DNA from 2 places in the Streptomyces sp. NPDC001606 genome. Region 2 is predicted to be linked to the other one. Evidence: predicted binding sites of a transcription regulator. Region 2 holds the regulator's gene; the other holds the start of a gene.
The links. The regulator HrcA, encoded in region 2, represses chaperone genes, less so after heat shock. The targets are predictions, from matches to a motif close to TTNGCACTCNGNNNNNCNGAGTGCNAA.
Positions count from the first base shown of each region.

Region 1: the regulator HrcA is predicted to act here: its motif matches at 1,297-1,323, upstream of groES (co-chaperone GroES).

Region 1 covers NZ_JBSFHC010000011.1:154,611-169,478, reverse strand. Annotated here, with positions in the region: gene ACWCV9_RS21265 (polysaccharide deacetylase family protein) at 1-431, shown strand, start outside; gene ACWCV9_RS21260 (polysaccharide deacetylase family protein) at 428-1,255, shown strand; gene groES (co-chaperone GroES) at 1,470-1,778, shown strand; gene groL (chaperonin GroEL) at 1,895-3,520, shown strand; gene ACWCV9_RS21245 (ester cyclase) at 3,605-4,312, opposite strand; gene ACWCV9_RS21240 (SDR family NAD(P)-dependent oxidoreductase) at 4,412-5,185, opposite strand; gene ACWCV9_RS21235 (MOSC domain-containing protein) at 5,238-5,906, opposite strand; gene ACWCV9_RS21230 (LysR family transcriptional regulator) at 5,986-6,885, shown strand; gene ACWCV9_RS21225 (WhiB family transcriptional regulator) at 6,985-7,314, opposite strand; gene ACWCV9_RS21220 (response regulator transcription factor) at 7,696-8,307, shown strand; gene ACWCV9_RS21215 (sigma-70 family RNA polymerase sigma factor) at 9,413-10,000, shown strand; gene guaB (IMP dehydrogenase) at 10,164-11,669, shown strand; gene ACWCV9_RS21205 (GuaB3 family IMP dehydrogenase-related protein) at 11,831-12,955, shown strand; gene ACWCV9_RS21200 (hypothetical protein) at 13,042-13,581, opposite strand; gene ACWCV9_RS21195 (nucleotide sugar dehydrogenase) at 13,750-14,868, opposite strand, start outside.
Region 2 covers NZ_JBSFHC010000009.1:233,705-248,572, reverse strand. Annotated here, with positions in the region: gene ACWCV9_RS19080 (AMP-dependent synthetase/ligase) at 1-1,565, shown strand, start outside; gene ACWCV9_RS19075 (SpoIIE family protein phosphatase) at 1,733-3,544, shown strand; gene hemW (radical SAM family heme chaperone HemW) at 3,572-4,804, shown strand; gene ACWCV9_RS19065 (DUF3097 domain-containing protein) at 4,832-5,695, opposite strand; gene ACWCV9_RS19060 (MBL fold metallo-hydrolase) at 5,730-6,452, opposite strand; gene hrcA (heat-inducible transcriptional repressor HrcA) at 6,614-7,630, shown strand; gene dnaJ (molecular chaperone DnaJ) at 7,631-8,767, shown strand; gene ACWCV9_RS19045 (nitronate monooxygenase) at 8,891-9,979, shown strand; gene ACWCV9_RS19040 (16S rRNA (uracil(1498)-N(3))-methyltransferase) at 9,976-10,722, shown strand; gene ACWCV9_RS19035 (VOC family protein) at 10,739-11,131, shown strand; gene ACWCV9_RS19030 (hypothetical protein) at 11,227-11,748, shown strand; gene ACWCV9_RS19025 (S41 family peptidase) at 11,810-14,868, shown strand, end outside.

The sequences.
Region 1 (14,868 bases), on a different contig from region 2:
ACGGCTACTTCCGGAAGATGCAGTCCTACGGCCACACCCTCAACAACCACACCCTGCACCACCCCTACCTGCCGGGCCTGTCCTACGAGGAGCAGAAGGACGAGATCTGCGGCATGCAGGACATCATGGAGCGGGAGTTCGGCAAGCGCCCGACCGTCTTCCGCCCGCCCTACGGCAACTACAACCAGGACACCCTGCGCGCCGCCAAGGCCTGCGGCATCAGATACGCGCCGATCTGGAACGAGGAGGTCTTCGTCGACCACTGGGAGTTCCGCGAGGACGACCAGCAGTTCCGCAAGGGCGACATCGTCCTGACCCACTTCCGCGGCCGCTCCGACTGGAACGGCACGATGGTCGACGACATGCGCCGCTTCCTGAACCGGATCACGCGCGAGGGCTACGCGGTGGCCCGCCTGGAGGACTACCTGTGAGGCCGCGGCGGGGCCCGGCCGCGGTCCTCGCCGCGGCCCTCCTCGCGGCCGCCCTCCTCGCCGGCTGCGCCCAGTCCGTCGACCCCATCGAACGCCTGGGCAGAAAAGCGGCCCAGGAGGTGCGCCCGCACGGCCCCGCCCCCGACCAGCCGTACCGCCACTGGGGGCTGAGCGAACCGCTCGCCCGGCCCCCCGCACCGCCCGCCGGCCGTCCGCTCGCGGCCCGCCCGGGCCGTCGCGCCGCCCCGCCCGTCCTGGACCACGTCCCCACCCGGGACCGGGTCGTCTTCCTCACCTACGACGACGGCGCCGAGCGCGACCCCCGCTTCCTCGCCATGGTCCGCGAACTCCGGCTCCCGGTGAGCCTCTTCCTCACCGACAGCGTCGCCGGCCCCGGCTACCCGCACGTCGCCCGGCTGCACCGGCTCGGCGCCGGCATCGAGAACCACACCCTGGACCACCGCGCCCTGCCCGGAGTGCCGTACGCCGGCCAGCGCGCCGAGATCTGCGGCCAGCAGAGCCGCCTCGCCTCCCGCCTCGGCGTCCACCCCCGGCTGTTCCGCCCGCCCTACGGCAGGTACGACACGGTCACCCTGCGCGCGGCGGCCGACTGCGGCATCTCGGCGATCGTGCTGTGGCGGGCCGCGATGACCCCGGCCGGCCTCGTCTACCCCCACGGCGAACACCGGCTCGGCCCCGGCGACATCGTCCTCGTCGGCCCGGACGGGACGACGGGCCCGTCCCTGCGCGAGCGGACCGCGCGGCTGCTGCGCCGCATCCAGCGACGGGGACTGACGGTCGGACGGCTGGAGGACTACCTCTAGGACCAGCCACGGGGGGCGTTCCGTGCGACGCGCGGCCGGAATTGGCACTCGGCTTGACCGAGTGCTAATCGCGGTCATAGTCTCGCTCTGGCACTCCCCCCTGGAGAGTGCCAACAAACGCGACGGGCAGGTCCGGCACCCGCGACGACGGATCGACCTGGTCGCCACCTCAGACAGTTAACCCCGTGAGATCTCCGAAGGGGGAGGTCGGATCGTGACGACCGCCAGCTCCAAGGTTGCCATCAAGCCGCTCGAGGACCGCATCGTGGTCCAGCCGCTCGACGCCGAGCAGACCACGGCTTCCGGCCTGGTCATCCCGGACACCGCGAAGGAGAAGCCCCAGGAGGGCGCCGTCCTCGCCGTGGGCCCGGGCCGGTTCGAGAACGGCGAGCGTCTGCCGCTCGACGTCAAGGTCGGCGACGTCGTCCTCTACAGCAAGTACGGCGGCACCGAGGTGAAGTACAACGGCGAGGAGTACCTCGTCCTCTCGGCTCGCGACGTTCTCGCGATCATCGAGAAGTAAGACCACCTCAAGCATTCTGAGCTGCGCCCCTGGCCCCCGCGACCGATAACGAAGCCGGGCGCCCGGGGCGCAGTTCGGTTTTTCACCCACAGATTTCCGAGAGGGCTCCCGCTGTCATGGCGAAGATCCTGAAGTTCGACGAGGACGCCCGTCGCGCCCTCGAGCGCGGCGTCAACAAGCTGGCCGACACGGTGAAGGTGACGATCGGCCCCAAGGGCCGCAACGTCGTCATCGACAAGAAGTTCGGCGCCCCCACCATCACCAACGACGGTGTCACCATCGCCCGTGAGGTGGAGATCGAGGACCCGTACGAGAACCTCGGCGCGCAGCTGGTGAAGGAGGTGGCGACCAAGACCAACGACATCGCGGGTGACGGCACCACCACCGCCACCGTCCTCGCCCAGGCGCTGGTCCGCGAGGGTCTCAAGAACGTCGCCGCCGGTGCCTCCCCGGCCGCCCTGAAGAAGGGCATCGACGCCGCGGTCAAGGCCGTCTCCGACGACCTGCTGGCCACCGCCCGCCCGATCGACGAGAAGTCCGACATCGCCGCCGTCGCCGCGCTGTCCGCCCAGGACCAGCAGGTCGGCGAGCTGATCGCCGAGGCCATGGACAAGGTCGGCAAGGACGGTGTCATCACCGTCGAGGAGTCCAACACCTTCGGTCTGGAGCTGGACTTCACCGAGGGCATGGCCTTCGACAAGGGCTACCTGTCGCCGTACTTCGTCACGGACCAGGAGCGCATGGAGGCCGTCCTCGACGAGCCCTACATCCTGATCAACCAGGGCAAGATCTCCTCCATCCAGGACCTGCTGCCGCTGCTGGAGAAGGTCATCCAGGCCGGCGCCTCCAAGCCGCTGCTGATCATCGCCGAGGACGTCGAGGGCGAGGCCCTGTCGACCCTGGTCGTCAACAAGATCCGCGGCACCTTCAACGCCGTCGCGGTGAAGGCCCCCGGCTTCGGCGACCGCCGCAAGGCGATGCTCCAGGACATGGCCGTCCTCACCGGCGCCACCGTCATCTCCGAGGAGGTCGGCCTCAAGCTCGACCAGGCCGGTCTCGACGTGCTCGGCACCGCCCGCCGCGTCACCGTCACCAAGGACGACACCACGATCGTCGACGGCGGCGGCAAGTCCGAGGACGTCACCGGCCGCGTCGCGCAGATCAAGGCCGAGATCGAGAACACGGACTCCGACTGGGACCGCGAGAAGCTCCAGGAGCGCCTCGCGAAGCTGGCCGGCGGCGTGTGCGTGATCAAGGTCGGCGCCGCCACCGAGGTGGAGCTGAAGGAGAAGAAGCACCGTCTGGAGGACGCCATCTCCGCGACCCGCGCCGCGGTCGAGGAGGGCATCGTCTCCGGTGGTGGCTCCGCCCTGGTGCACGCCTCCAAGGTCCTCGAGGGCAACCTCGGCAAGACCGGCGACGAGGCCACCGGTGTCGCGGTCGTCCGCAACGCCGTGGTCGAGCCGCTGCGCTGGATCGGCGAGAACGCCGGCCAGGAGGGCTACGTCATCGTCTCCAAGGTCAAGGACCTGGAGAAGGGGCAGGGCTACAACGCCGCCACCGGCGAGTACGGCGACCTGGTCAAGGCCGGCGTCATCGACCCGGTGAAGGTCACCCGCTCCGCCCTGGAGAACGCCGCCTCCATCGCCTCCCTGCTGCTCACGACCGAGACCCTGGTCGTCGAGAAGAAGGAAGAGGAAGAGCCGGCCGCCGCGGGCCACGGCCACGGCCACGCCCACTGAGCGAACCGGTCACCGCGCGTCCTGTGACGCGCGGACCGTGACGATGGCCCGGTGCCGCCCTTGCGGCGCCGGGCCATCGGCCGTTCACTGCTCCAGTTCGTCCAGCGCGCCGAGCTGCTGCATCAGCCCCAGCTGGTCGTGCTGCCACCACAGCTCGGCGATCTTTCCGCCGGCACCGAAGCGGAACAGGGTCATCCCGGTCATGGTGACCTTCCGGCCGGTGGGCGGGATGCCCAGGAAGTCGCCGGTGTGCGTGGCCCGCCACGTCCACCGCGCACAGGCCCGGTCCCCCTCGGTGAACACGTCATCGAGCGACCAGGTGAAGTCGAAGGCGCCCCGCCACATCCGGAACTCGCTGCGGACGTTGTCCAGCCCGATGGTGTCCTGCGGATTCACCGGGTCATGGCTGTGGATGTCCTCCTCCAGCAGGTCGTTGAACGGAGCCAGCTCGCCGGCCTGCTCCAACGCGGCGAAGAACCTGCGGACGGTGTCCTCCGACAGCCGCTCGTCCCGTACGACGTCCAGGTCGACGAAGGTCGGCATCTCGTCGCACAGCGCGACCATCCCCTCGAAGATCCGGTCGGTCTCCGGCAGGTTCGAGTTCCGCATCGCCTCCTCGTAGGAGGAGAACTCCACCACTTCCACGATGTGCGACGCGTCCGAGCGGTCCTTGCCGACCAGCGCGTGCCGCGCCGTCCGCTTCCCCTTGGTCTGCTCGACCCAGTCGTCCATGAGCCGGTTCATCTCGTCCAGCCGGCTCGTCTTGCACTCGATGAGCTGTACGAAGGTCATGACGCCGCCTCCCGGCCCCCCTGGCCCGGTTTCCGTCAGGCCCATCTTCCCACCGGGGCGACGGCGCCACCCGTTCACCGACGGGTGCGGCCCTGGGGCCTACTGCGGCCCGTACTTGCGCCCCGTCTTCGAGGTGACCCCGCCGAGCAGCCCCCGGGGCGCCACCTTCACCAGGCCCATCAGCGCCTTGTACCGGGGGTCCGGGATGGACAGCGTCCGGCCGCGCGCGAGATCGGCGAGCGCCGCGGCGACCAGCTTGTCGGCGTCCAGCCACAGCCAGCCCGGGATGTTGTCCGTGCCCATCCCGGCCCGCTGGTGGAACTCCGTGCGCACGAAGCCCGGGCACAGCGCCATCAGCCGCACCCCGCTGCCCGCCAGGTCCCGCGCCGCGCCCTGGGTGAACTGCACGACCCACGACTTGGAGGCGCCATAGGTCCCCCGGGGCACGAAGGCCGCCACCGAGGCGACGTTGACGACCCCGCCCCGGCCGCGCTCCCGCATCCCCTCGACCGCCGCCGAGGTCAGCCGCAGCACCGCCTCGCAGTGCACCTTGAGCATCTTCAGCTCGTCGGCCATGGGCACCTCGAGATAGCGGCCCTTGTTGCCGAAACCCGCGTTGTTGACCAGCAGGTCGACCGGGTTCTTCCGGTCGCCGAGCCGGTCGGCCACCGCCTCGATGCCCTTGTCCTCGGACAGGTCGGCGGTCAGCACCTCCGCCTCGATGCCGTGCCGGTCGTGCAGTTCCGTCGCCTGCTCGCGCAGTCGGCGGGTGTCCCGCGCCACCAGGACCAGGTCATGTCCGTCCGCCGCCAGCCGCCGCGCGAACGCGGCACCGATCCCCGCGGTCGATCCCGTAATCAGAGCCGTTGTCATGGCCCAAGGGTAGTGACCCGCACCGACAGCGCCCGCTGCCGGTGACCGGCCCTCAGCCGCCCTGTTCCGCCACGTACTTACGGGCCGCCGCCAGCGACTCCGAGTGCAGCGCCTCGCCCGCGGCCAGCAGCCGCGGCAGCAGTTCCCGCTCCGTGGTGGCCGCGCGGAACTGCATCTCCGCCGTCACCCCGTGGTCCGGCCGGTGGACGATCTCGATCGCGTCGCCCGCGCGGATCTCACCCGGCTCGATCACCCGCAGGTAGGCACCGGTCGCGGCCTTCCGGGTGAACCTCTTCACCCATCCCCGCTCGCCCAAATGGCCCTCGAAGGTGCGGCACGGGATCCGCCCGGCGGTCACTTCGAGGACCAGTTCCGCGCCGATCCGCCAGCGCTCGCCGACCAGCGCCCGGGAGACCTCCAGCCCGATCGTCGTGAGGTTCTCGCCGAAGCAACCGTTGGCCAACGGTCGGCCCAGCTCGCGCTCCCAGTCGTCCAGGTCCTCGCGCGCGTAGGCGTACACCGCCTGGTCGTCTCCGCCGTGGTGGCGCAGCTCGCACACCGCGTCCCCGGCCAGCCCGCTCGCTCCGGTCCCCTTGGGCCCCGGTGCCGTCACCCGCACCGGCCCGTCGACCGGCTTCTTGTCGATGCCCGTCACGCCGTCCCGCTGGCTCGTGTACGGCACCCGCTGCGGACGGCCCAGGTTGAGGGAGAGAAGCTTCATGCCGGTACGGTACGGGACCTGCCTCAAAGCGTCGAGCGATTATTGGGTGCTTTCCCTAAGGCTGCCTTATGCTCAAGGGGTGATCGAGGCACGTCATCTCCGCGTCCTGCGCGCCGTAGCCGCCACCGGTTCCTTCTCGGCGGCGGGGCGCGAACTGGGCTGCACCCAGCCCGCCGTCAGCCAGCAGATGAAGGCCCTGGAGACCTCCGTGGGCACCCCGCTGCTGGTGCGCAGCGGCCGCGAGATGCGCCTCACCCAGGCCGGCGAGGCCCTCGTCCGGCACGCCTCCGGCATCCTCGCCGGACTCACCGCCGCCGAGGAGGAGGTCGCCGCCATCGCGGGCCTGAGGGCCGGCCGGGTCCGGCTGGTCTCCTTCCCCAGCGGCAGCTCCACCCTGGTCCCCACCGCCCTGGCCGCCCTGCGCGCCGCCCACCCGGGCACCCGTGTCTCGCTGGAGGAAGCTGAGCCCCCGAAGTCCGTCGCCCTGCTCCGTGACGGCGACTGCGACCTGGCGCTCGCCTTCCGCTACGAGGGCGCGGCCGTCGCCGAGGACTGGGACGACCTCGTCGTCCGCCCCCTGTTGACGGACCGTCTGGTGGCCCTCGTACCGGAACGGCACCGTCTCGCGCGCGCGGAGACCGTCGCCATCGGCGAGCTGGCCGAGGAGCCCTGGATCGCGGGCTGCCCCCGTTGCCGGGGCCAGCTGGTGGAGGTGTGCGAGGGGGCCGGCTTCAGCCCGCGCATCGACTTCGCCACGGACGACTATCCGGCGGTGGTCGGCCTGGTCGGCGCGGGCCTCGGGGTCGCCGTACTGCCCCAGCTGGCGGTGGAGTCGGTACGGCCCAGGGGAGTGCGTGCGGTCCGGCTGGAGCCGGCGGTACGGCGGGAGATCGTCGCCCTCACCCTGCCCGACCTGGCACAGGTGCCGGCCGTGGCGGCGACGCTGGAGCAGCTGGCGCGCGCGGCCCGGCGGCCGTAAAGGCCGGAGGAACCCGGAGCCGCGGGTGCGGCTTCTACGCGGCCTGCTGTGTGCGTACTTTTCGCAGAAACGTTCCTTCAGGCGTGCTTCAAGCTCTTCTCAGGCGGTCGAGGCGGTGCCGCCGGAGCCGGCCGAGGCCGGTACCAGGCGGTTGCGGGCCCGCCCCATCAACTCTTCGCGCTCGTCCTCGGTCAGGCCGCCCCACACTCCGTACGGCTCGCGCACCGCCAGCGCGTGCGCCGCGCACTCCGCACGGACCGGGCACCTCATGCAGACCTCCTTGGCCGAGTTCTCGCGAGCGCTCCGTGCCGCCCCGCGCTCGCCCTCCGGGTGGAAGAAGAGCGAGCTGTCCACCCCGCGGCAGGCAGCCAGCAGCTGCCAGTCCCACAGGTCCGCGTTCGGTCCGGGAAGGCGGGAGAAATCTGCCATTACGTGACCCCTTGTAGCCGTTCTGGGCGGATACGGTGCCAACGACCGTACATCTCCGGTCTAAGGAGATGAAAATATGACTCATTGCGAATCTAGCCTCGGACACCACGAAACGGGAAGAAAAGGGTCCAAATGGGGCATAGGTTGTGATGAAAAGTTGAGGGTCTCTTGGTCGTGACTGCACCGTGTCGGGCCCCTCACGTAGAGTGCCGAAGACGGCACGCGGGCCCGTAACTCTTTCGAGTGACCGTCGTTGAGAGTGCGGAGGCGGTTGAGAACACAAGCGCTCGGGCAGGCGTCCGAGGCGGTCGACCGCACAGGTGACGATTCCGTACCAGCCTGGAGGCTCAAGGTGACGCGCATCAGCTGCGGAGGGCGGTCATGACATCCGTCCTCGTCTGCGACGACTCCCCGCTTGCCCGAGAAGCGCTCCGCCGCGCGGTCGCGACCGTGCCCGGCGTCGAGCGCGTGACGACGGCGGCCAACGGCGAGGAAGTCCTCCGCCGCTGGGGCGCCGACCGCTCCGACCTCATCCTGATGGACGTGCGCATGCCCGGCCTCGGCGGTGTCGAAACCGTCCGCCGGCTGCTCTCCGCCGACCCCGGCGCGCGCATCATCATGCTCACGGTCGCCGAGGACCTGGACGGCGTGGCCCTCGCGGTCGCCGCCGGCGCCCGTGGCTACCTGCACAAGGACGCCTCGCGCGCCGAACTGCGGGCCACGGTGACCCAGGCGCTCGCCGACCCCACCTGGCGCCTCGCGCCGCGCCGTCTCCGCTCGGCCGAGATGGGCGCCGCGCCCACGCTCACCGCGCGGGAGATCCAGGTGCTGGAGGGCATGAGCCACGGCCGTTCCAACGCCGAGATCGGCCGTGAGCTGTTCCTCTCCGAGGACACCGTGAAGACGCACGCGCGGCGCCTGTTCAAGAAGCTCGGCGCCTCGGACCGGGCCCACGCGGTGGCGCTCGGCTTCCGCTGGGGTCTGGTCCGGTAGGACGTGCACAGCCCTGCGGGGCGGACGGCGCGCCAGCGCACCGGCCGCCTCCCGGGACCCGGCACCCCCGACGGGCAACGGCATCGGCGATGGCGGCCGGGCGACTCGGCGGCCCCTCCTTGGCATCCGGCCCCGGCCGGGTGCGCCGGAGGCACCGGCTGCGGCGGGGTGGTGGGTACGGGCGGGGGCGCCTGTGGCCGGAACGGCGGGAGCCGGCGTCGTACGGCGGTGATCGGCGGCGCGGCTGCCGTGCCGGCCGTGCGGGCCGTCTCCGTGGCTGGTCGCCGTGCGGTGTCGGGCGTGGCTGCGGTGTCGGTGGCCGGTCGGCTCGGGGCGTCTGGCGTGGCTGCGGTGTCCGTGGCTGGTCGCCTTGAGGTGCCTGCCGTGCCGGCTGTCTCCGTGCCCGGTCGTCTTGGGGCGTCCGCCGCCTGTGACTGCCGTTGCGATGACTGGGGCGCCCGGCCGGTGGCCGTGGGCGCGTTCGGCGTTGCGCCGGGCAGGGTGGCGGGTGATGTGCGGGCCGGTGGGGCCGCCGTGACGGTGCCGGCTGCTGGGCCTGTCGGCGAGGCTGTGACGGTGCCGGCTGCTGTGCCTGTCGGCCGTGCCGGGGCTCGTTCGGCTGCTGTGCCGGATGCTGTGTGGATTGTTGTGCCCGTCGCCGCGTCGGGTGCCGTCCCCGCCATGGGCGCCGCGTCTGCGCGCACGCTCGGTGCGGCGTCGGCTGTCGAGTCACGCGCTGCGTGCGGTGCCGGCTCGGGGGCCGGTCCGGGCCGGAAGGTTCCGCTGGTGGGGAGAGACGCCCCCGGCTGCCTGGGCGCCACCGCGCCCCCCTCTCCGGCCGCCCCCGGGGACGGCCGTCCGTGCGGCAGGTGCCGGGCCGGTCGGATGCGCCGGTTGGCGGGGGGTGCCGGGGTCTGGCGGACGCGCGCTGCTCGTTTCGGCGCGGATGCCGCATCCTTGAGGTGTGGAGTCTCTCGGGGACGAGTCGGTCGAGCGGAAGGGGAGGGCGCAGGGAATGAGTGCCGGCGCACCTGCTCATAACGCTTCGGTGCACAACCACGAGCACGATGCGACGGACCGGACGGCCGCAGGGCACCATGGACCGATGCGCGACGACGAGGCGGGCACAGCCCAGGGGGCGATCGGCTCCCTCGTGCATCGTGCCGTCGACGGTGACGAGCAGGCCACGCACGATCTGCTCGCCCATGTCCACCCCCTCGCGCTGCGCTACTGCCGCACCCGGCTGTCCCGGCTGCCCGGCGACGCCCGGCACTTCGTCGAGGACCTCGCCCAGGAGGTCTGCGTGGCGGTGCTGCTCGCGCTGCCCCGCTACCGCGACACCGGCCGCCCCTTCGAGGCGTTCGTGTTCGCCATCGCCTCCCACAAGGTCGCCGACCTCCAGCGCGCCGCGATGCGCCACCCCGGTTCGACGGCGGTGCCCTCCGACGAGATGCCGGAACGGCCCGACGACTCCCTCGGCCCGGAGGAGCGCGCCCTGCTCAGCAGCGACGCCGAGTGGGCCAAGAAGCTGCTGGCCAACCTGCCCGAGAACCAGCGGGAACTGCTGCTGCTGCGCATCGCCGTGGGCTTGACCGCGGAGGAGACCGGGCAGATGTTGGGAATGTCACCCGGAGCCGTCCGGGTCGCCCAGCACCGGGCGCTGAGCCGGCTGCGCGCGCTCGCCGAGCAGTAACCCCTTGGGCAAAGCCCCCGCCGTGGCCTTTCCTGACCAGGCGCAGGCCTGCTGTCGTACGAACATACGAAGCCTGAAGCGACCCAGTACCGTGGAATTTGCTAGCGATGCTTCCCGTTAGCATGGACATCCGCACCGATCAAGGCCATTTGGGGAAGGTGTCATGACTGCCAACGTCGACGGAGTGCCCGGTAAATTCGCGACACTCGGGCTGACCTACGACGACGTGTTGCTGCTGCCGGGCCCGTCGGACATGGCTCCCGACGAGATCGACACCGCCTCGTACGTCTCCAAGAACGTGCGGGTCAACATCCCGCTGCTGTCGGCCGCCATGGACAAGGTGACCGAGTCCCGCATGGCGATCGCGATGGCCCGCCAGGGCGGTGTCGGCGTGCTGCACCGCAACCTGTCCATCGAGGACCAGGCCAACCAGGTCGACCTGGTGAAGCGCTCCGAGTCCGGCATGGTCACCGACCCCATCACCATCCACCCCGAGGCCACGCTCGCCGAGGCGGACGCGCTGTGCGGCAGGTTCCGCATCAGCGGCGTCCCGGTGACGGACAACGACAAGAAGCTCCTCGGCATCGTCACCAACCGTGACATGGCCTTCGAGAGCGACCGCAGCCGCCGCGTGCACGAGGTCATGACCCCGATGCCGCTGGTCACCGGCAAGGTCGGCATCTCCGGCCCGGAGGCCATGGAGCTGCTGCGCAAGCACAAGATCGAGAAGCTGCCGCTGGTGGACGACTCGGGCGTCCTCAAGGGCCTGATCACGGTCAAGGACTTCGTCAAGGCGGAGAAGTACCCGAACGCCGCCAAGGACGCCGAGGGCCGGCTGCTGGTCGGCGCGGCGGTCGGTGTGGCCGGTGACTCCTTCGAGCGCGCCCAGGCACTGATCGAGGCCGGTGTCGACTTCATCGTCGTGGACACCGCGCACGGCCACTCCCGGCTGGTCGGCGACATGATCGCCAAGATCAAGTCGAACTCCTCCGGGGTGGACGTCATCGGCGGCAACATCGCCACGCGCGACGGCGCCCAGGCGCTGGTGGACGCGGGCGCCGACGGCATCAAGGTCGGTGTCGGCCCGGGCTCCATCTGCACCACGCGCGTGGTCGCCGGTGTCGGCGTCCCGCAGGTCACCGCGATCTACGAGGCCGCGCTCGCCGCCCGGGCCGCCGGTGTCCCGGTGATCGGTGACGGTGGCCTCCAGTACTCCGGCGACATCGCGAAGGCCCTGGTCGCGGGCGCCGACACGGTGATGCTGGGCTCGCTGCTCGCGGGCTGTGAGGAGTCCCCGGGCGAGCTGCTGTTCATCAACGGCAAGCAGTTCAAGTCGTACCGCGGCATGGGTTCGCTCGGCGCGATGCAGTCCCGCGGCGACCGCAAGTCCTTCTCCAAGGACCGCTACTTCCAGGAGGGCGTCGCCTCCGACGAGCAGCTGATCCCCGAGGGCATCGAGGGCCAGGTGCCCTACCGCGGCCCGCTGTCCTCCGTGGTCCACCAGCTGGTCGGCGGTCTGCGCCAGTCGATGTTCTACGTCGGCGGCAAGACCGTGCCCGAGCTCCAGGCCAACGGGCGGTTCGTGCGGATCACCTCGGCGGGTCTGAAGGAGAGCCACCCGCACGACATCCAGATGACGGTCGAGGCGCCGAACTACAGCAGGAAGTAGCTCTCAGGTAGCACGCGCGCACCTCCACGCGTGCGCGTGAGCGCGGCCCAGGGCGGCTCCGGAGCATCCGGGGCCGCCCTTGTGGTCCCCGCGGAGGGCCGGTGTCGTAGCCGTCGGCGATACTGGAAGGCGCTGAAACGCATCAGGGAAAGGCCACAGACGTGACTGAGATCGAGATCGGGCGCGGCAAGCGCGGCCGCCGGGCGTACGCCTTCGACGACATCGCCGTCGTCCCCAGCCGCCGTACGCGGGACCCGAAGGAGGTCTCGATCGCCTGGCAGATCGATGCCTACCGCTTCGAGCTGCCCTTCCTGGCCGCCCCCATGGACTCCGTCGTATCGCCGGCCACCGCGATCCGCATCGGCGAGCTGGGCGGTCTGGGGGTGCTCAACCTCGAGGGCCTGTGGACGCGGTACGAGGACCCGCAGCCGCTGCTCGACGAGATCGCCGAGCTGCCGGCCGAGCGGGCCACCCGCAGGCTCCAGGAGATCTACGCGGCGCCCATCAAGGAAGAGCTGATCGGCGCCCGCATCAAGGAGGTGCGCGACTCCGGCGTGGTCACGGCGGCCGCGCTCTCCCCGCAGCGCACCGCCCAGTTCTCCAAGGCGGTCGTGGACGCGGGCGTGGACATCTTCGTCATCCGCGGTACGACGGTCTCGGCGGAGCACGTGTCGTCCGCGGCCGAGCCGCTGAACCTGAAGCAGTTCATCTACGAGCTGGACGTCCCGGTGATCGTCGGCGGCTGCGCCACCTACACCGCGGCCCTGCACCTGATGCGTACCGGTGCGGCCGGCGTGCTGGTCGGCTTCGGCGGCGGCGCCGCGCACACCACGCGGAACGTGCTGGGCATCCAGGTCCCGATGGCCACCGCGGTGGCCGATGTGGCGGCGGCCCGCCGTGACTACATGGACGAGTCCGGTGGCCGCTATGTGCACGTGATCGCGGACGGCGGTGTCGGCTGGTCCGGTGACCTGCCGAAGGCGATCGCCTGCGGCGCCGACGCGGTGATGATGGGCTCCCCGCTGGCCCGCGCCACGGACGCGCCCGGCAAGGGCCACCACTGGGGCATGGAGGCGGTCAACGAGGAGCTGCCGCGCGGCAAGAAGGTCGACCTCGGCACGGTCGGCACCATCGAGGAGGTGCTCACCGGCCCGTCGCACACCCCGGACGGCTCGATGAACCTCTTCGGTGCCCTGCGCCGCGCGATGGCCACCACCGGCTACAGCGAGCTGAAGGAGTTCCAGCGGGTCGAGGTGACGGTGGCGGACAGCCAGCACCGCCGCTGACCGCTGTGCGATGACGCGAGGGCCCGGCCACCGATGCGGTGGCCGGGCCCTTTCGCGTGGGGGGGTGCTCCCGTAGGGGCGCTGGGTTACTGGGCGGCCTTCTTGGTGCCGGAGAACGCGGCGGCCGCGGCGATCGCGAAGAACACGAAGGTCAGCGGGTCCGCGTCCTGCTTCCATGCCTCCTGGACGACGTCGAAGTGCTGGAAGAACACCTCGGTGAAGCTCACGTCGAGCGCGTTGGCGCCGATCACGGCCTCGCCGACCAGCTGGCCCATGTAGACCGAGCCGAGCGCGAGCAGAGCGCTCACCACCGCCAGGGCGGGGTTGCGGCCGCCGACCTTGCCGGCCGCGAGACCGATGACGAAGCCGACGCCGACGGCCGCCCAGCCGATCTCGTGCTTGGTGAGGCCGATGACGATGCCGTAGACCGCGGCGGCGATCACGGCGGCCGCGACGGCGGCGAGCAGGCCGCCGACGAGGTTGTTACGGCCCGGCGCGGGCGGCGCCGGCGGGCCGGCGAAGCCGCCCGGCTGCGGCGGGTACGGCTGGCCGGCCGGCGGCTGCTGCGCGTACGGGTTGCCGTCCGCGGGACCGGGCTGGTGCGGCGGTGGAACTGACTGGCTCATGACAGGAACCCCCCGATGGTGGAGCATGGCTGCTGAAGGACAGACGGAGAACGTTTGCTCGCACACACACGCGTGCGCGGCGAGTCCGGGGGAGACTAACAGCCGGGGGCGACAAAGCCCCCGGCCGTTTTCCGTTCGTGACGGCTGTTCTCCGTTCGTGACCCGCACTCAGAGCCGGTGCGCCGCCCCGGTGGGCGTGGCCCCGCGGGTGTCCAGCAGCAACTGGGCCTTCACCGACAGACCCTGGAGGTCGTATGTGCGGTGCTGCTGGAGCAGGATCGTCAGATCGGCGTCCGCGGCGGCCTCGTAGAGGGAGTCCGCGCGCGGCACCGGGCGGTCCAGGACGCTCCACGCGGGCACGTACGGGTCGTGATAGCTGACGGACGCGCCGAGTTCCATCAGCCGTACGGCGATCTCGTGGGCCGGCGTGCCCTGTTGGTCGGCGAGGTCGGCCTTGTAGGTCACGCCGAGCAGCAGCACACGCGCGCCACGGGCGGACTTGCCGTGCTCGTTCAGGAGCGCGGCGGCGCGCTGGACGACGTACCGCGGCATCCGGTGGTTGACCTGCTGGGCCAACTCCACCATGCGCAGCGCGCGGGGGGTCTGCCCGGTGAGGTCCTGCGGGACGCCGTGGCCGCCGACGCCGGGGCCGGGCCGGAACGCCTGGAAGCCGAACGGCCTGGTCTCCGCGCACCGGATGACGTCCCACAGGTCCACGCCCAGCTCGTGGCAGAGGACGGCCATCTCGTTGACGAGGGCGATGTTGACGTGCCGGAAGTTGGTCTCCAGCAGCTGCACGGTCTCCGCCTCGCGCAGGCCGCGCGCGCGTACCACCTTGTCGGTGAGCCGGCCGTAGAAGGCGGCGGCCGACTCGGTGCACGCGGGTGTGAGGCCGCCGATGACCTTCGGGGTGTTGGCGGGGGTGTGCTCGCGGTTGCCGGGGTCGACCCGGCTGGGCGAGTAGGCGAGGTGGAAGTCGCGGCCGGCGCGCAGCCCCGAACCCTGCTCCAGCAGCGGCCGCAGGAACTCCTCGGTGGTGCCGGGCGGCACCGGCGACTCCAGGATGACCGTGGTGTGCGGGCGGAGCCGTTCGGCGAGGGCGCGGGCGGCGGCCTCCACCTGGCCGAGGTCGAGGCCGCCGTCGGCGCCGCGCGGGGTCGGCGCGCAGATCACCGCCGTACGCACCCGGCCGAGCTGGGCCGGGTCGGTGGCGGGCCGGAAGCCGGAGGCGTGCATCCGGCGCAGCTCGGCCGGACTGAGCGAGCCCGCCTCCGGACCGGTGGCATA
Region 2 (14,868 bases):
TCTACCCGCAGACCAACGCCGACGAGTCCGCGTTCATCCTCTCCGACTCCGAGAGCCGGGTGCTGATCGCCGAGGACGCCGGCCAGCTCGCCAAGGCGCTGGAGAAGCGCGCCGAGCTGCCCGACCTGATCAAGGTCGTGGTCATCGACCCGGCCGGGGTGGAGACCGGCGACTGGGTGACCACCCTCGACGAGCTCCAGAAGCGCGGCGCCGCCTATTTGGAGACGCACCCCGAGCTGATCAAGGAGCGGGTCGGTGCGCTCACCAAGGAGCAGCTCGCCACCCTCATCTACACCTCCGGCACCACCGGCCGCCCCAAGGGCGTCAGGCTCCCGCACGACAACTGGGCATACATGGCGAAGGCGATCGCCGCGACCGGTCTGATCAGCGACGAGGACGTGCAGTACCTGTGGCTGCCGCTGGCGCACGTCTTCGGCAAGGTGCTCACCTCCGGCCAGATCGAGGTCGGGCACGTCACCGCCGTGGACGGCCGCGTCGACAAGATCATCGAGAATCTGCCGGTGGTGCGGCCGACGTACATGGCGGCCGTGCCGCGGATCTTCGAGAAGGTCTACAACGGCGTCGCGGCCAAGGCCCGCGAGGGCGGACCGGCCAAGTACCGGATCTTCCAGTGGGCGGCCGAGGTCTCCCGCGAGTACGCCAAGGTCAGCCAGGACAACTTCCGCCGCACCGGCAACCGCAGCGTGCCGTTCGGGCTCGCCGCCAAGCACAAGGTCGCCGACACCCTCGTCTTCGCCAAGCTCCGCGAGGCCTTCGGCGGCCGGCTGCGCGCCTGTGTCTCCGGCGCCTCGGCGCTCGCGCCGGAGATCGGCTACTTCTTCGCCGGTGCCGGCATCCACATCCTGGAGGGCTACGGCCTCACCGAGTCCTCCGCCGCCTCCTTCGTCAACCCCGGCGAGGCCTACCGCACCGGCACGGTCGGCAAGCCGCTGCCCGGCACGGAGGTCCGTATCGCCGACGACGGCGAGATCCTGCTGCGCGGCCCCGGTGTCATGCAGGGCTACCACAAGCTGCCCGAGAAGACCGCGGAGGTGCTGGAGTCCGACGGCTGGTTCCACACCGGCGACATCGGCGAGCTGTCGCCCGACGGCTATCTGCGCATCACCGACCGCAAGAAGGACCTGATCAAGACCTCCGGCGGCAAGTACGTCGCACCCGCCGAGGTCGAGGGCCAGTTCAAGGGCATCTGCCCGTACGTCTCCAACATCCTGGTGCACGGCGCCGACCGGAACTACTGCACCGCCCTGATCGCCCTGGACGAGCTGGCGATCCTGGACTGGGCGAAGGAGAACGGCCTGGAGGGCAGGGCGTACGCGGAGATCGTCGCCGCCCCGCAGACGGTCGAGATGGTCGACGGCTATGTGCAGCAGCTCAACGCCGGGCTCCAGAAGTGGCAGACGATCAAGAAGTTCCGGCTGCTGCCGCGGGACCTCGATGTGGAGCACGGCGAGATCACGCCGAGTCTGAAGCTGAAGCGGCCCGTGGTCGAGCGGGAGTACAAGCACCTGATCGACGAGATGTACGCCGGGACCCGGGAGAAGTAGGGGACCGGTCCGGCGCGGGGGAACCGCGGGTCGGCCGTGGCGGCCCGTGGTTCCCGGCGCCCGGTGGGTGATTGTGCTCGCGTGCGTTCAAAACGCGCCCTCTTCTGTCCACTTCGGTAACTCGGCGCTTATGAGTGCCACCCCTCTGTCACCCTGGCCGCATGGACATGGCGGCCATACCCACGCAGCGGGAGAGTGCGGCCCACGCGCCTGAGGTGCGCGGCCGGGCCACCCTGCCCGGCAGCCCGCTCGCCCCCGGGACCGCCCGGGCCCTGGTGCGCGCGGCGCTGGCCGAGGTGCCCGGGCTCGCGCCACGGCTCCTGGACGACGCCATGGCGGTCGTCAGCGAGCTGGTCACCAACGCCGTCGTGCACGCCGGCACCGATGTGGAGGTGGACTGGCGGCTGGAGGACACCGGCGCCTTCGTGGTCGAGGTCCACGACCGGCACCCCTCCCGCGCCCCGCGCGACAACACCGCCGGCGCCCCGCCGTACGAGGCACCGGAGTACGGACGCGGCCTCCGGCTGGTCGGCACCCTCGCCGACTCCTGGGGCGTCACCTATCGCACCGGCGCCAAGACGGTGTGGGCGCGGCTGCCCGCCGGCGGCAAGACGGCCGAGGGGCCCGGACCGGAACCGGCCCTGGAGATCGCCGAGGTCCTCGCCCCCCAGGCCTACGGCGCCGGACGCGACCGGGACTGGCTCGGCCGGGGCGCGCTGTCCTTCCTGGCCGAGGCCTCCGACCTGCTCGCCGGGCAGCTGGACGAGAACCTGGTCGCCGCGCTCACCGGCCAGCTGGTGGTGCCCCGGCTGGCCGACTGGTGCGCGGTCTGGCTGGAGGACGAGGCGACCGCACGCGCCCGCGACGGCGGCGGCCCCGCCCGGGTGTGGCACGCGAGCGAGGACCGCATCGAGGAGCTGCACCGCGCCCTGGAGAAGGAGCCCCCACAGCCCCTGGACGGGCTCAGGTCCGGCCCGGAGCCGTACCCCTGGCCCGCCGCCGCGCTCGGCCCGCACGGCACCGCCCTCGCCTACCGGCTGATCGCCGGCGGCCGCCCGCTGGGCACGCTGGTCATCGGCCGGTGCGGCCCGGCCGGCTTCCCAGACGAGGTCACCGGGCTCGTGGAGGACCTCAGCCGCCGGGTCGCCCTCGCCATCGGTGCCGCCCGCCAGTACGCCCGCCAGGCCACCATCAGCGCCGTCCTCCAGCGCGGACTGCTGCCCGGCGCGGTCGCCGAGATCCCCGGGCTGCGCAGCGCCCTGGTCTACGAGCCCTGCGACAAGGGCGGCCCCAGCGGCGACTTCTACGACCTGTTCCCGGCCGGCGACGGCCGCTGGTGCTTCGCCGTCGGCGACGTCCAGGGCAAGGGTCCGGAGGCGGCCGTCGTCATCGGCCTCGCCCGGCCCTGGCTCAGGCTCCTCGCCCGCGAGGGCTACCGGGTCGCCGACGTCCTCGACCGGCTCAACCAGCTCCTGCTGGACGACGCCACGGAGGCCGCCGACGCCGCCGCCCGCGCCCTGGTCGCCGCCGGCGGCCACACCCTGCTGGGCGGCGACGGCACCCAGACCCGCTTCCTGTCCCTGCTCTACGGCGAGCTGACCCCGTACGACGGCGGGGTCCGCTGCACCCTCGCCTCCGCGGGCCATCCGCTGCCGCTCGTCCTCGGCCCCGACGGCACCGTGCGCACCGTCGCCCGGCCGCAGACCCTGCTCGGTGTGGTCGAGGACGAGACCTACACCAGCGAGACCCTCGATCTGCGGCCCGGCGACAGCCTGCTGTGCGTCACCGACGGGGTGACCGAGCGCCGCTGCGGCTCCCGCCAGTTCGACGACGGGGACGGGCTGGCCACGGCCCTCTCCGGCTGCGCCGGGCTCGGCGCGGAGCAGATCGCCGAAAGGATCCGCCGCCTGGTGCACGACTTCGGTGAGGGCACTCTGCCGGAGGACGACCTCGCCCTGCTGGTGCTCCAGGCGGAGTGACCGCCCGGGTGCTGGACAATGGAAGGCATGCCTTCCGCACTCCCCGACGGCGAGCCCGTCCCCGCCGACGGCGCGCTGCCCGCGTCCGCGCTCGCCGGGGCCGCAGACCGCCCGCTCGGCTTCTATCTGCACGTCCCCTACTGCGCCACCCGCTGCGGCTACTGCGACTTCAACACCTACACCGCGACCGAGCTGCGCGGCACCGCAGGGGTGCTCGCCTCCCGCGACAACTACGCCGACACGCTGATCGACGAGATCCGGCTGGCCCGCAAGGTGCTCGGCGACGACCCGCGCGAGGTCCGCACGGTCTTCGTCGGCGGCGGTACGCCGACCCTGCTGGCCGCCGGCGACCTGGTACGCATGCTGGGCGCGATCCGGGACGAGTTCGGGCTGGCGGCGGACGCGGAGATCACGACCGAGGCGAACCCGGAGTCGGTCGACCCCGGGTATCTGTCGGTCCTGCGGGAGGGCGGTTTCAACCGGATCTCCTTCGGCATGCAGAGCGCGCGGCAGCACGTGCTGAAGGTGCTGGACCGCACCCACACCCCCGGCCGCCCCGAGGCCTGTGTGGCGGAGGCACGGGCGGCGGGCTTCGCGCACGTCAACCTCGATCTGATCTACGGCACACCGGGCGAGAGCGACGACGACTGGCGGGCCTCGCTGGAGGCCGCCCTGGGCGCGGGCCCGGACCACGTCAGCGCGTACGCGCTCATCGTGGAGGAGGGCACCCAGCTGGCCCGCCGGATCCGCCGCGGCGAGATCCCGGCGACCGACGACGACGTGCACGCCGACCGCTATCTGATCGCCGAGGAGATCCTGTCGGGGGCGGGCTTCGACTGGTACGAGGTCTCCAACTGGGCCACCTCCGAGGCGGGCCGCTGTCTGCACAACGAGCTGTACTGGCGGGGCGCCGACTGGTGGGGCGCCGGTCCCGGCGCGCACTCGCACGTGGGCGGGGTGCGCTGGTGGAACGTCAAGCACCCGGGGGCGTACGCGGCGGCCCTGGCCGCGGGCCGGTCACCGGGCGCGGGGCGTGAGGTCCTGTCGGACGAGGACCGGCGGGTGGAGCGGATCCTGCTGGAACTGCGGCTGCGCGAGGGCGTGCCGCTGGCGCTGCTGAAGCAGGAGGGCCTCGCGGCCTCCCGGCGGGCGCTCGCGGACGGACTCCTCCAGCAGGAGCCGTACGACGCCGGGCGGGCCGTACTGACGCTGCGCGGGCGGCTGCTGGCGGACGCGGTGGTCAGGGACCTGGTGGACTGACCGGCCGGCCCCGGGTCGGTGCGCCGCTCAGCCCACGGTCACATGGTCGATGAGGCGCTCGACACACCCCAGCAGCTCCGGTTCCAGGTCCTTGTAGGAACCCACCCGCTTCAGGATCGCCTGCCACACCGCCCCGGTGTTCTCCGCCGGCCAGCCCAGCGCCCGGCACACCCCCGTCTTCCAGTCCTGGCCGTGCGGGACCTTCGGCCAGCCCGGGATGCCCAGGGACGACGGCTTCACCGCCTCCCAGATGTCGATGTACGGGTGGCCGACGACCAGCGCGTGCTCGCTCGTCACCGACTCGGCGATGCGCCACTCCTTGGTGCCCGGCACCAGATGGTCCACCAGGACCCCCAGGCGTGCGTCCGGGCCGGGGGCGAAGTCGGCGACGATCGACGGCAGGTCGTCCACACCCTCCAGGTACTCCACGACCACGCCCTCGATGCGCAGGTCGTCGCCCCAGACCTTCTCGACCAGCTCGGCGTCGTGCCGGCCCTCGACGTAGATGCGCCCGGCGCGGGCCACACGCGCGCGTGCGCCGGGTACGGCGACCGAGCCGGAGGCGGTACGGGTGGGCCGTACCGGGGTCGCGGCGGACGGCCGTACGAGGGTCACCACCCGGCCCTCCAGCAGGAAGCCGCGCGGCTCCAGCGGGAACACCCGGTGCTTGCCGAAGCGGTCCTCCAGGGTGACCGTGCCCGCCTCGCAGCGGATCACCGCCCCGCAGAACCCGGTGCCGGGCTCCTCCACCACCAGACCGGGCTCGGCCGTCACCTCCGGCGCGGGCTGCTGCTTCTTCCACGGAGGGGTCAGGTCGGCGGAGTACAGACGGCGTCGTGGGCCCGAAGGGCCCTCGTTGGAGGGGTGGTGGCGGGAGACGGGCGGGCGCATTCGAGTGACGATAGGAGAAGCCGCGTGGTGATGCTCACGACACGCCGAAGCGGGCCGCCAGGGCGTCCCGTTGGCGACGGACGAAGGCTGCGTCCACCACCGCTCCGTGACCGGGGACGTACAGCGCGTCCTCGCCGCCCAGGGCCAGCAGCCGGTCCAGCGCGTCCGGCCAGCGGGACGGCACCGCGTCCGGTCCCGCCTGGGGCTCGCCGGACTCCTCGACCAGGTCACCGCAGAAGACCACCTCCGGCGCCCCGGGGACCAGCACCACGAGGTCGTGCGCGGTGTGGCCTGGGCCCACGTTGGCCAGCAGCGCCTGGTGCCCGCCGCCCAGGTCGAGGGTCCACTCGCCGGAGACCAGATGGCGCGGTGGGGTCAGGGCGTCCGCCGCCTCGGCCGCGTCGGCGGCCGGCAGGCCGTTGCCGACCGCGTCCGCGCGCAGCTCCCCGCGCCCGTGCGTCAGGGCCGCGTCCATGCCCACCGCCGCGTACACCTCGGCCCCGGCGAACGCGGGAGCGCCGAAGACGTGGTCGAAGTGGGGATGGGTGAGCGCGAGATGGGTCACACGGTGGCCGGCCAGTTCCCGCGCCTGCCCGTGCAGCCGGGCGCCCTCGGCCAGGCTCGAACCGGCGTCCACCATCAGCGCCGTGTCCGCCCCGAGGACCAGGCCCGCCGTGCAGTCCCAGCCCGGCAGCCGGCACCGCCCGACCCGGTCGGTCAGCCGCTGCCATCCCTGCTCTTCCCAAGCCACCGTCATACCGCGACGCTAGCTCCACAAGCGGTCACGACGGCACCGACCTTGCCCAGGCCGTACCCGACAGCCGTACACTGGGCCGGGGAAGGCTGGCACTCGCATGGGAAGAGTGCCAGGCCGACGACGAGGGCCCGAGGGGACGACGTGCTGGAGGTGCGCGCGCAATGCTGAGTGAACGCAGGCTTCAGGTACTGCGCGCGATCGTCCAGGACTACGTCGGAACCGAGGAGCCGGTCGGGTCCAAGGCCCTGACCGAGCGGCACAACCTCGGGGTGTCCCCGGCGACCGTCCGCAACGACATGGCGGCCCTGGAGGACGAGGGGTTCATCGCCCAGCCGCACACCAGTGCGGGGCGGATCCCCACGGACAAGGGCTACCGGCTGTTCGTCGACAAGCTGGCGGGCGTCAAGCCGATGACCGCGCCCGAGCGGCGGGCGATCCAGAACTTCCTGGAGGGCGCCGTCGACCTCGACGACGTGGTGGCCCGGACCGTGCGGCTGCTCGCGCAGCTCACACGGCAGGTCGCCGTCGTGCAGTACCCGTCGCTGACCCGGTCCACCGTCCGGCACGTGGAGCTGCTCTCGCTCGCTCCCGCGCGTGTGATGCTCGTGCTGATCACGGACACCGGACGGGTCGAGCAGCGGATGGTCGACTGCCCGGCGCCGTTCGGGGAGGCCTCGCTCGCGGATCTGCGGGCCCGGCTGAACAGCAAGGTCGCCGGCCGCCGGTTCGCGGACGTGCCGAAGCTGGTCGAGGATCTGCCGGAGGCCTTCGAGGCCGAGGACCGCGGTACTGTCTCCGCGGTGCTCTCCACCCTGCTGGAGACCCTCGTCGAGCAGAACGAGGAGCGGCTGATGATCGGCGGTACCGCCAATCTCACCCGCTTCGGACATGACTTCCCCCTCACGATCCGGCCCGTCCTGGAGGCACTGGAGGAGCAGGTCGTGCTCCTCAAGCTCCTCGGCGAGGCGAAGGATCCGGGCGTCACCGTGCGTATCGGGCACGAGAACGCCCATGAAGGACTCAACTCCACGTCCGTGGTGTCGGTCGGCTACGGTTCGGGCGGCGAGGCGGTTGCCAAGCTCGGCGTGGTCGGACCGACACGCATGGACTACCCGGGAACGATGGGAGCGGTACGCGCAGTGGCACGGTACGTCGGACAGATCCTGGCGGAGTCGTAAGTGGCCACGGACTACTACGCCGTTCTCGGCGTGCGCCGCGACGCGTCGCAGGATGAGATCAAGAAGGCGTGCCGTCGGCTCGCGCGCGAGCTGCACCCGGACGTCAACCCCGATCCGAAGACCCAGGAGCGGTTCAAGGAGATCAACGCCGCTTACGAGGTGCTGTCGGACCCGCAGAAGAAGCAGGTCTACGACCTCGGCGGCGACCCGCTCTCGCAGTCGGGCGGGGCCGGCGCGGGCGGCTTCGGCGCCGGCGGCTTCGGCAACTTCTCCGACATCATGGACGCGTTCTTCGGTACGGCCTCGCAGCGCGGGCCGCGTTCGCGCACCCGGCGCGGCCAGGACGCCATGATCCGGATCGAGGTCGAGCTGGACGAGGCGGCCTTCGGGACCACCAAGGACATCCAGGTCGACACCGCGGTCGTCTGCAACACGTGCAGCGGCGATGGCGCGGCGCCGGGCACCACCGCCCAGACATGTGACATGTGCCGGGGCCGTGGTGAGGTCTCGCAGGTCACCCGGTCCTTCCTGGGCCAGGTCATGACCTCCCGGCCCTGCCCCCAGTGCCAGGGCTTCGGCACCGTCGTGCCGACCCCGTGCCCGGAGTGCGCCGGTGACGGCCGGGTCCGCTCCCGGCGCACGCTCACCGTCAAGATCCCCGCGGGTGTCGACAACGGCACCCGGATCCAGCTCGCCGGTGAGGGCGAGGTCGGGCCGGGCGGCGGTCCGGCCGGCGACCTGTACGTGGAGATCCACGAGCTGCCGCACCCGATGTTCCAGCGGCGCGGCGACGACCTGCACTGCACGGTCACCCTCCCCATGACGGCGGCGGCGCTCGGCACCAAGGTGCCGCTGGAGACGCTGGACGGCATGGAGGAGGTCGACATCCGGCCGGGCACCCAGTCCGGGCAGTCGATTCCGCTGCACAACCGCGGTGTCACGCATCTGCGCGGCGGCGGCCGGGGCGACCTGGTCGTGCACGTCGAGGTGCAGACCCCGACCAAGCTGGACCCCGAGCAGGAGCGGCTGCTGCGCGAGCTGGCCGCGCTGCGCGGCGAGGAGCGCCCGCAGGGCCAGTTCCAGCCGGGCCAGCAGGGGCTGTTCTCGCGGCTGAAGGACGCGTTCAACGGGCGCTGATCCGGTGCCGGGGGCGGGGGTGAAGTGGCCCGCGAAAGTGGGCCTTCAGCCCCCTATGCCCCCGGCCTATGCCGCCGGATGCCCCGATTCGGAACTGTTCGAAGGACGTGACAACATGCGGTCATGTCCTCCGCGCTGACCGATCTCCTGCCCCACCCGATCGTGCAGGCCCCCATGGCGGGCGGTGTCTCCCTCCCGCGGCTCGCCGCCGCCGTTTCCGAGGCCGGCGGGCTCGGGTTCCTCGCCGCGGGCTACAAGACCGCCGACGGGATGTACCAGGAGATCAAGCAGCTGCGCGGACTCACCGGCCGCCCCTTCGGTGTGAACGTGTTCATGCCGCAGCCGGAGTACGCGGAGTCCGGCGCGGTGGAGGTCTACGCGCACCAGCTCGCCGGCGAGGCCGCCTGGTACGAGACGGAGCTGGGCGACCCCGACAGCGGACGGGACGACGGCTACGACGCCAAGCTCGCCGTCCTCCTCGACAACCCGGTGCCGGTCGTCTCCTTCCACTTCGGCGTGCCCGGCGAGGAGACACTCGAGCGGCTGCGCCGGGCCGGCACCGTCACCCTGGTCACCGCCACCACCGTGGAGGAGGCCCGCGCGGTCGAACGGGCCGGGGCGGACGCGGTGATCGCGCAGGGCGTGGAGGCCGGCGGTCATCAGGGCACGCACCGGGATCTGACGGAGAACGACGCCTCAGGCATCGGAGTGCTGTCGCTCGTCACCCAGATCCGCGAGGCCGTGCGCCTCCCGGTCGTCGCCGCCGGCGGCATCATGCGCGGCAGCCAGATCGCCGCCGTCCTCGCGGCCGGGGCCTGTGCGGCGCAGCTCGGCACCGCCTTCCTCGCCACCCCCGAGTCCGGTGCGCACCCCCTGCACAAGCAGGCACTCACCAACCCCCTGTTCGCGCGCACCGAGTTGACCCGCGCCTTCTCCGGCCGGCCGGCCCGTGGACTGGTCAACCGGTTCCTGCGCGAGCACGGCCCGTACGCCCCCGCCGCCTACCCGGAGATCCACCACCTCACCGTCCCGCTGCGCAAGGCCGCTGCCCAGGCCGGGGACGCGCAGGGCATGGCGCTGTGGGCGGGGCAGGGACACCGGCTGGCCCGGGAACTGCCGGCCGGGCGGCTGGTGGAGGTGCTGGCCGAGGAACTCGACGCCGCCCGGACAGCGTTGTCGGACGTCACGGACCATGGAGGTGACCTGCGATGACCGCCCCGGTTTTCGTGGTCGAGCATGTCGATGAGCACAGCCACCGCTGTGTCCTGGACGGGCCGGAGGGGCGGCACGCGGTCTCCGTCAAGCGGCTTCAGCCCGGTGAGGAGGTCGTCCTCACCGACGGCGCCGGACGGTACGGCGTCGGCGAGGTGATCGGCAGCGAGGGCAAGGACCGGCTGATCGTCCAGCTGGCGGACGTCCGTGAGGAGCCGGCGCCCAGCCCGCGCATCACCGTCGTCCAGGCCCTGCCCAAGGGCGACCGCGGCGAACTCGCCGTGGAGACGATGACCGAGGTCGGCGTCGACGCGATCGTGCCCTGGCAGGCGGCCCGCTGCATCACCCAGTGGCGGGGCGACCGCGGGCTCAAGGCGCTCGGCAAGTGGCGGGCCACCGCCCGCGAGGCCGGCAAGCAGTCCCGCCGGGTCCGCTTCCCCGAGGTCGCGGACGCGGCGACCACCAAGCAGGTCGCGGCACTGCTCGCCGGGGCCGACTTCGCCGCCGTGCTGCACTCCGACTTCGAGCACACCAGCGAGCCGCTGGCGACCGCCGAACTCCCCGCGCAGGGCGAGATCGTGCTGGTCGTCGGGCCGGAAGGGGGCGTCTCCAAGGACGAGTTGGCGCTCTTCGAGGAGGCCGGCGCCAGGACCTGTGTGCTCGGGCCCTCGGTGCTGCGCACCTCCACCGCCGGCACCGCCGCCGCGGCCCTGCTCCTCGGCCGCACCGGCCGCTGGTCCTGACCCACCGGGGGACACCATGGAACTCGCCCAGGTACGCCTGCTCGTCACCGACTTCGCCGCCTGCTACCGCTTCTACGCCGAGGTCCTCGGCCTCAAGCCGCAGTCCGGCGCGGCCGAGGGGCCGTACGAGAAGTTCAGCCCGCACACCGGGTCCGCCGGGATCGCCTTGCAGGACCGCGCGATGATGGCCGAGGTCCTGGCCGAGCTGGGCGCCATCGCCACCGGTCACCGCTCCCTGGTGGTGCTGCGCGTGGACGACCTCGACGCCTACTGCGCCGAGATCACCGCCCGCGGCGCCGCCCTGCTGCACGGCCCGGCCGCCATGACCGACCGCATGCGGGTGGCCCACCTCAAGGACCCGGAGGGCAACCTGGTGGAACTCCAGGAGTGGCTGCTGCTGCGCGGCTGACCGAGGCACCCTGACCGGGCACTGCCCCCGGCCCGAACGGGTGAGTGGCCGTATGTGCCCTTCCGGCGCGGGCGCGGTGGTGGGACGCTGCCTGTATGGGGGCGTTGAGACGGATTCTGCCGGTGTCGCTCGTGGTCGTGGCGGGCGGTGCCCTGGTGGGCTGCCAGCCCGGCGGGCTCGCTTCCGCGACGGCCGCCTACACCACCGGCACCACGGCGACGGCCAGGCTCAAGCAGCAGCACGTGGACGTCAGTTGGCTCACCTGCACCGGACGGTACGGCGGTCGGGGCGCCGGGGCGGCGACGCCCTCGCCGAGCGAGACCGACGTCGTCTCCGTCGACTGCCGGGGCCAGACCAAAGACGGCCGGAAGATCACCGTCACCGGGCGGGTGACCAAGGCGGTCGACGGGGCCTGTGTGCGTGGGGACCTGACCGGGAAGGTCGGCGGACGGCAGGTGTTCCACGTCAGCGGGCTCGGCGACTGCGACGCCACGCCCGGGCCGACGTACCGGCCGCCCACCTATGCGCCCGGCGGCCGGCCCACCGTGACGGTCACCGTCACCCGGACCCTGTGGTGCAAGGGCGACCCCACCTGCTGGCCCGTGCAGGGCAAATGAGACGGCGTGAAGTGATCCGAACCGGGAGCGGGGGACACCGGCCACTGCGTACAGTGACACGGTGACTCAGGGTGCTTCGACGGGGACCGCGGCGGTGCCGGGCTATCTCCGATTTCCCCATCTCCGCGGCGACTTGGTGACCTTCGTCGCCGAGGACGACGTCTGGCTCGCCCCGCTCGACGGCGGCCGGGCCTGGCGGGTCAGCGCCGACAACGTCCCGGTGACCCGGCCCCGGATATCACCGGACGGCGCCTTCCTCGCCTGGACCTCCACCCGGGACGGCGCCCCCGAGATCCATGTCGCCCCCGTCGACGGCGGCCCCGCCCGACGGCTGACCTACTGGGGCAACCGCCGTACCGAGGTGTGCGGCTGGACCGCCGACGGGCGGGTCCTCGCGCTCGGCGCGCACGGCCGGCCCAGCTCCCGGCACACCTGGGCGCACGCCGTCCCGCTGGACGGCGGACCGGCCGAGACACTCCCGTACGGCCCGGTCGGCGATGTGGCCACCGGCCCCGCCACCGTGCTGCTGTCCGTGCCGATGGGCCGCGAGGCCGCCCACTGGAAGCGCTACCGGGGCGGCACCGCGGGCAAGTTGTGGATCGACCGCGAGGGCGACGGCGAGTTCGTCCGGCTCCACGCCGACCTCGACGGGAACATCGAGTGCCCCGTCTGGGCCGGGGACCGCATCGCCTTCCTCTCCGACCACGAGGGCACCGGCGCGCTGTACTCCTCCCTCGCCGACGGCTCCGACCTGCGCCGCCACACCCCGGTCGAGGGTTTCTACGCCCGGCACGCGGCCGGTGACGGCACCCGGGTCGTCTACGCCTCGGGTGGTGAACTCCTGCTGCTGGACGACCTGGAGGGCGCCGAGCCGCGCCCCCTCGGCATCCGGCTCGGCGGACCCCGCCTGGACCTGCGCCCGTACCCGGTGAACGCGGCCCGCTGGTTCGGCGCCGCCTGCCCCGACCACACCGCGCGCGGCAGCGCCGTGTCCGTGCGCGGCGGAGTCCACTGGGTCACCCACCGCTCCGGGCCCGCCCGCGCCCTCGCCGCCACCCCGGGGGTCCGCGCCCGGCTGCCGCGCACCTTCCGCACCGAGGGCGAGGAGTGGGCGGTGTGGGTGACGGACGCCGAGGGCGAGGACGCCCTGGAGTTCGCGCCGGCCACCGGACTCGCCCCCGGTGCCACCCCGCGCCGGCTCGCCGCCGGCCGGCTCGGCCGGGTGCTGGAGCTGGCCATGGCCCCCGACGGCAGCCGGGCCGCCGTGGCCGCCCACGACGGACGGCTGCTGCTCGTCGAGCGGGAGACCGGCGAGGTCCGCGAGGTCGACCGCAGCGACGACGGCGAGGTCTCCGGGCTGGCCTTCTCCCCGGACTCCGCCTGGCTCGCCTGGTCGCACCCCGGCCCGCGCCCGCTCTGCCAGCTCCGCATCGCCCACACCACCGACCTCTCGGTCACCGAGGCGACCCCGCTGCGCTTCCAGGACTACGCGCCCGCCTTCACCCTCGACGGCAAACACCTCGCCTTCCTCTCCAACCGCGCCTTCGACCCGGTCTACGACGAACACGTCTTCGATCTCGCGTTCGTGGTCGGCGCCCGCCCGCACCTGATCACCCTGGCCGCCACCACCCCCTCCCCGTTCGGCCCGCAGCGCCACGGCCGCCCCTTCGAGGCCGCCGACAAGGACGAGACCCCGGACAGCGAGGGCACCCCCGCCACCCGGATCGACCTGGAGGGCCTCGGCGACCGGATCGTGCCCTTCCCGGTGGAGGCCGGCCGCTACTCCACGCTGCGCGCCGCCAAGGACGGCGTCCTCTGGCTGCGCCACCCCGTGCACGGCGTCCTCGGCGCCTCCCGCGCCCACCCCGACGACCCCGCCCCGCACACCGAGCTGGAACGCTACGACCTCGCCCAGCGCCGCCTGGAGCACCTCGCCTCCGACGCCGACCACTTCGAGGTGAGCGGCGACGGCAAGCGGGTCCTGCTGTGGACCGACGGCCGGCTCCGGGTCGTCCCCAGCGACCGCCGCACCGGCACCGACGACGACGGCGACAGCAGCATCACCGTCGACCTCGCCCGGGTCCGCCAGACGGTCGACCCGGCCGTGGAGTGGCGGCAGATGTACGAGGAGACCGGCCGCCTCATGCGGGACCACTTCTGGCGCCCCGACCTCGGCGGTGTCGACTGGTCCGGCGTCCTCGACCGCTACCGACCGCTCCTCGGCCGCCTCGCCACCCACAGCGACCTGGTCGACCTGCTGTGGGAGGTGCACGGCGAACTCGGCACCTCGCACGCCTATGTCATCCCGCGCGGCGGCGCCGGCGGCGGCGCCCGGCAGGGCCTGCTCGGCGCCGACATCTCCCGGCACCCCGACGGCAGCTGGCGCATCGACCGGATCCTGCCGGCGGAGACCTCCGACCCCGACGCCCGCTCCCCGCTGGCCGCGCCCGGCGCCGCGGTCCGCCCCGGTGACGCCGTCATCGCCGTCGCCGGACACCTTGTCGACCCGGTCCTCGGCCCCGGCCCCCTGCTGGTCGGCACGGCCGGCCACCCCGTCGAGCTGACGATCTCCCCGGCGGGCGGCGGCGAACCCCGGCACACCGTCGTCGTCCCCGTCGCCGACGAGGAACCCCTGCGCTACCACGCCTGGGTCGCCGACCGCCGCGCCCATGTCCACGCGGCCTCCGCCGGCCGCCTCGGCTACCTGCACATCCCCGACATGCAGGCCCCCGGCTGGGCCCAGATCCACCGCGACCTGCGCGTCGAGGTGGCCCGTGAGGGGCTGGTGGTCGACGTCCGGGAGAACCGCGGCGGCCACACCTCCCAGCTCGTGGTCGAGAAGCTGGCCCGCCGGATCGTCGGCTGGGACATCCCGCGCGGCATGCGTCCCACCAGCTATCCCGCCGACGCCCCCCGGGGCCCGGTCGTCGCCGTGGCCAACGAGTTCTCCGGCTCCGACGGCGACATCGTCAACGCGGCGATCAAGGCCCTCGGCATCGGCCCGGTCGTCGGCACCCGCACCTGGGGCGGCATCATCGGCATCGACAGCCGCTACCACCTGGTCGACGGCACCCTGGTCACCCAGCCGAAGTACGCGATGTGGCTGGAGGGGGCCGGCTG